Regions from separate parts of the Dietzia sp. KRD202 genome, predicted to be linked through region 2. Evidence: riboswitches for the same ligand, from Rfam matches in the RefSeq annotation. Region 2 holds a riboswitch; the other holds the start of a gene.
What was found. A riboswitch is a leader RNA that binds a small molecule or an ion and turns the genes downstream of it on or off. The one in region 2 is predicted to bind cobalamin.

Region 1 (3,486 bases), on a different contig from region 2:
TGCCTTCGGCCTATCCGTTCAGCCCCGCCGCTTCGACTCTCGCTCCGGGCTCGACGCGTACAACCACGATTCCGCTTCGCCCGGCCGCACCAGCGCCGGTCCCACGAGGATCACCGCTGCCTGGCGCAGGCCAGCCGCCTCCACCGCTGCCGCGATGTCAGCGAGAGTGCCGCGCAGCTCCACGCGGTGCGAGCGGCTCGCGTTGGCCACCACCGCCACCGGGCAGTCGGCACCGTGCGTGGGCACCAGACGCTCGGCCAGCTCACGGATCCGGGTGATCGCCAGGTGCAGCACCAGCGTGGCGCCGGTGGCGGCGAAGTTCTCCAGTGACTCCGTCGACGGCATCGCCGTCGACCGAGCCTGAACGCGGGTGAGCACCACCGACTGCACCACCTCGGGAACCGTGAGCTCCACCCCCAGCTCGGCGGCGGCCGCCGCATAGGCCGGAACACCAGGAACGACGTCCCACGGCACGCCAGCCGAGTCGAGCCGGCGAGTTTGCTCGGCGAGAGCCGAGTACAGCGACGGGTCACCCGAACACAGCCGAACCACCTCGAGCCCATCGGCGTGAGCGGCGACGATCTCGCCGATGATCCCGTCGAGGTCCAGATGCTGGGTGTCCACCAGCCGGGCCTCGGGTCGGCAGTGGTCGAGCACACCGTCGTCGAGGTACGTCCCCGCGTACAGGCAGACGTCGGCCTCGCGCAGGGACGCAGCCGCGCGCAGCGTCAGCAGATCAGCGGCGCCGGGGCCGGCTCCTACGAAGTGAACGGTCACGAGCTCTCCCCTGTTTCCGAAGTATCAGCCGCAGCGACGAATGGCTTCACGGCCGCCCACTGCACCACCGCACGGGCGGGGGCCCAGCCGGCGAACCGGCCGATCGAGTCCGCGTGCTCGACCTGGATCCTGGTCAGCTCCCCGCCGAACTCGGCGCGGGCGTCGACCACCACGCGCTCGGTCTCCAGAGTCACCGCATGCGCGACCAGCCGTCCGCCGGGACGAAGTGCGTCCCAGCACTGTCTCAGCAGGCCAGGAGCAGTGCCGCCTCCACCGATGAACACCGCGTCCGGCCGCGGCAGACCGTCCAGAGCCTGGGGCGCCCGTCCGTGGACGACCTCCAACGACGGCACCCCCAGCCGCACGGCGTTGCGCGCGACACGCGCCGCCCGCTCGGGATCGGCCTCCACCGCGATCGCCCGACATGACGGGTGGGCGCGCATCCACTCGATGCCCACCGACCCGGCGCCGGCGCCCACGTCCCACAGCAAATCACCGGCCATCGGTGCGAGCCGCGACAGGGCGGAAGCCCGCAGGTCGCGGCGGGTGAGCTGGCCGTCGTTCTCGAAGGCGTCGTCGGGCAGGCCCGGCACCAGTCCGAGCGGTCGGGCGGACGCGTCGGCCACGCACTCAACCGCCAGGACGTGCAGGGCGGGGGCCTCGTGATCGACAGCCCAGTCGCGCGCCGCGCGGGAAAACCGGGCCTCGGCCGGGCCCCCGAGATCGGACAGAACGGTCATCGCGCTCCCCCCGAAGCCGGCGCCAACGAGTACCGCGGCGACCTCTCCCGGCGTGTGCCGGTCGGCCGAGAGCACCAGCACCCGCCGCCCCGGCGCCAGCTCACGGGGCAGCGCGCGGTGGTCGCGCAGCACCGCCACGGACTCGGCCGGCCACCGCATCCTGGCGCGGGCCAGCGCGACCGAGGACACCGCCGGGAGCACCTCCACCGCGTCCGCGCCGAGCAGCTCGATCAGGGTGGTGCCGATCCCGGCGACCAGCGGATCGCCCGAGGCCAGGGCCACGATCGACCGCCCGACCCACCGCTGGAGCAGCTCCGGCAACCCGTCCCGCAGCGGCCGCGGCCACGGCACGCGTTCGGCCGTCACCTCGCCCGGAATCATCGCCAGATGACGCTCGCCGCCGAGCACCACATCGGCGCCCATGATGGCGCGACGGCGGGCCTCGTCGAGCCCCGCCCACCCGTCGCCGCCGATGCCGACGACCACCACCCGTGCATTCATGACGCGGAACCCTACCGCGACACCTGAGGCGCCCCGGGACAGGCCGTTGGGCTAGCCTCGGCACCACACAACCGAACAGACCCCACAGCACGAGGTGCCCCACGACCGCGAGAGCGGGCGGAGGGGAGAATCAGGGAAGCCGGTGAGAATCCGGCACAGGGCCCGCTACGGTAACCCGGCCTCTCAGGCGATCGCGCCCCGCGCGCACATCCGAGATGAGCCGGGAAGTCCGGAGACCGGCCTCGCGCTGACCAGCCTGGCAGACGAGAGCGGGAGCCCCCATGCCACTGCACTACCCCTTCAGCGCTGTCGTCGGTTCCGACGACATGGCGCTGGCCCTGACCCTGACCGCGGTGTCCCCGGCGGTCGGCGGCGTGCTGATCCGCGGCGAGAAGGGCACGGCCAAGTCCACGATGGTCCGCGCCCTCACCGGGATCCTGCCGGAGGTCGAGGTCGTCACCGGCGACCGCTTCTCCTCCGCACCTGACGACCGCGGTTCCGAGACCCCGGACGGGCGTATCCCCCACGACGCGCCCACCGAGCGGCGGCCGGTCCGCCTGGTCGAGCTGCCGATCGGGGTGTCCGAGGACCGCATCACCGGATCACTACACCTGGAGAGTGCGCTCGCCGATGGCGTGACCGTGTTCCAACCGGGCCTACTCGCCCGCGCACACCGCGGACTGCTCTACGTGGACGAGGTCAACCTGCTCCACGACCACGTGGTGGACCTTCTGCTCGACGCCGCCGCGATGGGCCGGGTGACCGTGGAGCGCGACGGCATCTCCGTCGAGCACGCCGCGCGCTTCGTACTGATCGGCACCATGAACCCCGAAGAGGGTGAGCTCCGGCCCCAGCTGCTGGACCGCTTCGGCCTCACCGTGGAGGTGGCCGCGCCCCGGGACCCGGAACTGCGCGCCGAGGTGGTGCGCCGCCGGATCGCGTTCGAGGCCGACCCGGCGGGATTCGTCGCCGCCCACGCCGCCGACGAGGCCGCAGTGCGCGAGCGGATCGCCGCCGCGCGGCGGGTACTCGACCGGGTGAGACTGACCCCCTGGGCGCTGTCCACCATCGCCCGGGTGTGTGCAGGCTTCGACGTGGACGGCATGCGCGCCGACATCGTCACCGCCCGCACCGCCGCCGCCCACGCCGCATGGCAGGGCCGGACCCGGATCACCCGCGAGGACATCCGCGTCGCCGCGCGCATGGCGCTGCCCCACCGCCGCCGTCGGGCCCCGTTCGATGCGCCGGGCCTCGACGAGGACCTGTTGGAACGGCTGCTGGGCGACGACGACGAGCCCGATCCCGACCCTCGAGACGAGACCGCGCCGGCCGACGACGCCGAACAGTCGGAGTCCGCAGACGAGTCCGCGTCGGCAGACGCCCCGGACGCCGAGTCGGCCCCGGCGCGGGCCTCGGCCGAGGACGCCGGGCACGAGCACCCGTCCGGCCAGGCCGAGCAGACCGAGGA
Region 2 (3,486 bases):
CCCGGGCGCGGCCGAAGGTCTTGACCAGGCCCTCGACCCGCACCACGCTGTCGTGTTCTGAACGCATGATCAGCTCCTTCGTCCGATTACCCCGATCATCCCAGGGATCCGCGTCACAATGTGGCCATGCGCTCTCCCATGTCCGGCCACCGTGACTTTTCCCCGTCGATCCCGGATCGCCTGACCAAGGCCGTCATGACCGCTGCCGGGTTCCTGCCCGGCCCGCTACTCCGACTCGTGGGCGGGACCCCGCGACGGATGGACGGCCAGGTCCTCGACCCGCACTTCCAGGCCGGGCTCCGGGTCATCTCGATGACGTCCGAGGGCGAATACGAGGATCTGACCGTCGAGAAGGCACGTTCGGCCGTCGAGCGGTCGGCGTTCACCGTCTCGGGGAAGAAGATCGACCTCGCCGTCGTCACCGACATCGTCCTCCCGCTCGGCGGCACCGACCCGGACCGGGCCGACCTGCCCGCGCGCCTGTACTCGCCGGTCCACGGTGACGAGACGCTGCCCGCACTGGTGTTCTTCCACGGCGGCGGATGGGTGCTGGGCAGCGTCGACTCGCACGACGCGACCTGCCGCTACATCGCCGAGACGGGCCGGCTCAAGGTGATCAGCGTGGACTACCGGCTGGCACCCGAGTTCCGGTTCCCCACCGCGGTCGAGGACGCGATCGCCGCGTTCCGGTACGTCCGCGACCACGCCGAAGAGCTCGGCGTGGACCCGGCGCGCATCGCGGTGGGCGGTGACAGCGCCGGCGGCAACCTGGCGGCGGTGGTCTGCCAGCAGACGCGCGACGCCGGGGAGAAGATGCCGGACTTCCAACTGCTGTTCGTCCCCGCCACCAACATGTCCGCGCGGACCCGCTCGTACGAGCTGTTCGGCGACGGCTTCTTCCTCACCCGGGCCAACATGGACTGGTACGAGGAGACCTACATCCGGTCCGACGAGGACCGGCTCGACCCCCGCGCCTCCCCCCTGCTTGCGGAGGACTTCTCGGGACTGCCGCCCGCCCACGTGGCCACGGGCGGGTTCGACCCGCTGCGCGACGAGGGCGAGGCCTACGCCCGGAAGATGGCCGATGCCGGTGTCCCGGTCTCGCTGCGCCGCCACGAGACGCTGGTCCACCCGTTCGTCAACGCCGTCGGGGCCACCCCGCTCGCGCGCTCGGCGCTGTCCGAGGCGGTGGGCGCGATGCGGATGGGGCTGGCGTACTGACCCCGGAGCGCGTGTTACCTTGTGATCGCCAGCGAGACCGATCGGTCGCGGGAATCCGGTGCGAATCCGGAACTGACGCGCAGCGGTGAGGGTGATGGCGGGGCACTATGCCACTGGGCCGCGAGGTCTGGGAAGGCGCTTCCGTCCAGGTGATCCCGAGTCCGAATACCGGCTGGCCCTCGCGGTGACAACCGCCAGGTCATCACCGGGCTTCGCGTTCCAGGCCCGCGACCTCGGAGCACACCCATGCGTTCTTCCACCCTGGTCGCCCTCGCCGGCGTCACCCTTCTCACCCTGACCTCCTGCACCGCCCACGACCCGGCTGCGATCGCCGGCCCGGGCACCGATCCGATCGAGAACTGCGGGGAGCAGGTCCAGCTCGACGCCCCGCCCGAACGGGTCGTCTCGCTCAACCAGGGCTCCACCGAGATCCTGTACGCCCTCGGCCTCGGCGACCGGATGGTCGGCACCGCCACCTGGACAGACCCGGTCCTGCCCGAGTTCGCCGAGGTGAACAGGTCGGTCCCCCGCCTGGCCGACAACGCGCCGTCGATGGAGGCCGTCCTCGACGTGGAACCGGACTTCGTCACCGCCTCCTTCGGCAGCACCCTCGGGGAGGGCGGGGTCGCCGCCCGCGAGCAGTTCCACGAACTCGGCGTGGGTACGTACCTCTCCCCCACCGACTGCGTGGGCAAGGTCGCCGACTCCGGGGACGGCGTCCGCGAGACCCCGCTCACCCCGGACCTGCTCTACCGCGAGATCACCGAGCTCGCCCGGATCTTCGACGTGGAGCAGGCCGGTGACGAGCTGGTGGCGGACCTCCAGCGCAGGCTCGATGAGGCCGCCGAGAGCGTCGATGCCCGCGGTGTCTCCGCGATGTACTGGTTCGCCAACTCCGAGTCCCCGTACCTGGCCGGCTGCTGCGGTGCCCCCGGCCTCATCTCGATCACCCTGGGCCTGGAGAACGCCTTCGACGACACCACCCAGGAGTGGCCGCAGATCAGCTGGGAGGTCGTGGCCGAGCGCGACCCGGACGTCATCGTCGTGGGCGACCTGACCCGCAAGAGCCAGACCGCCGAGACCGCGGAGGCCAAGATCGCCTACCTCGAGTCCAACCCCGTCACCCGGGAGATGGCGGCGGTCCGGGAGAAGCGGTTCATCGACATCACCGGCGCCGAGATGAACCCGTCGCTGCGCACGATCTACGGGGTGGAGACCGTCGCGGCGGGGCTCACCGAGCTGGGCCTCATCACGCCGGGGGCCGGCGCGCCGGACCCGGCCAACTGACCCGATGACCCTCGCACCCGAGAGGACCACCGCCCCGGTGGTCCCGGCGCCACCGCGCCGGCGGCCGGCTCTGCGGCGACCGTCCGCACTGGTCACCCTGTGGCTCGGTGGCCTGGGGCTGCTGGCGGTGTCGACGGCGCTCGTCATCACCATCGGCCCGTCCGGACTCACCGCCGCCGACGTTATCCAGTCCGCGCTGGCCCGACTCACGGGAGCCGACTCCGGGCTCACGCGGATCGAGGAGGGGATCATCTGGAACCTGCGGCTTCCGCGCACTCTCATGGCGGCCCTGGCCGGGGCGGGGCTCGCACTGTGCGGCGTCATCCTGCAGTCGCTGCTGCGCAACCCCCTGGCCGACCCGTACATCCTCGGCATCTCCTCGGGCGCATCCACCGGGGCGGTCCTCGTGGTGGTGCTCGGGGTCGGCGCGGGCGCGGTCGGGCTCACCACGGGGGCGTTCGTCGGGGCGCTCACCGCGTTCGGCTTCGTCCTGGTCCTGGCCTTCGCGTCCGGCGGGACGCCCGACCGGGTGGTGCTGGCGGGGGTCGCGGCGACCCAGCTGTTCTCCGCGGTGACCTCGTTCGTCGTCTACATCGCCGCCGACGCCGAGCAGACCCGCGGCGTGCTGTTCTGGCTGCTCGGCTCGCTGGCCTCCGTCCGCTGGTCGGACGTGGCGGTGTGCGGCGTCGTGGTCCTGCTCGGGCTGGTGGCGTGCCTGCTGCACACCTCCAGCCTCGACGCGTTCACCTTCGGCCAGGACGCCGCGGCCGCCCTCGGCGTCAACGTGGCCCGCACCCGGCTGGTGCTCATGGTGGTGACGGCGCTCGTCACGGCCGTCATCGTGAGCACCTGCGGGGCGATCGGCTTCGTGGGTCTGGTGCTGCCACACGCCGCGCGAGCCCTGGTCGGCGGCCGGCACCGGGTCCTCGTCCCGACGGCGGCGCTGATGGGCGCCGTGTTCGTCGTGTGGATCGACGC

Region 1: it holds a riboswitch for cobalamin, as region 2 does, so the genes downstream of both, J1M64_RS09680 (VWA domain-containing protein) here and J1M64_RS06535 (ABC transporter substrate-binding protein) in region 2, are expected to answer to the same signal.

The regions. Positions count from the first base shown of each region.
Region 1 covers NZ_JABFAN010000014.1:357-3,842, forward strand. The annotation lists gene J1M64_RS09670 (cobalt-precorrin-4/precorrin-4 C(11)-methyltransferase) at 19-777, opposite strand; gene cbiE (precorrin-6y C5,15-methyltransferase (decarboxylating) subunit CbiE) at 774-2,018, opposite strand; cobalamin riboswitch at 2,094-2,278, shown strand; gene J1M64_RS09680 (VWA domain-containing protein) at 2,300-3,486, shown strand, end outside.
Region 2 covers NZ_JABFAN010000010.1:33,717-37,202, reverse strand. The annotation lists gene J1M64_RS06545 (ABC transporter ATP-binding protein) at 1-67, opposite strand, end outside; gene J1M64_RS06540 (alpha/beta hydrolase) at 127-1,221, shown strand; cobalamin riboswitch at 1,234-1,413, shown strand; gene J1M64_RS06535 (ABC transporter substrate-binding protein) at 1,468-2,508, shown strand; gene J1M64_RS06530 (iron ABC transporter permease) at 2,513-3,486, shown strand, end outside.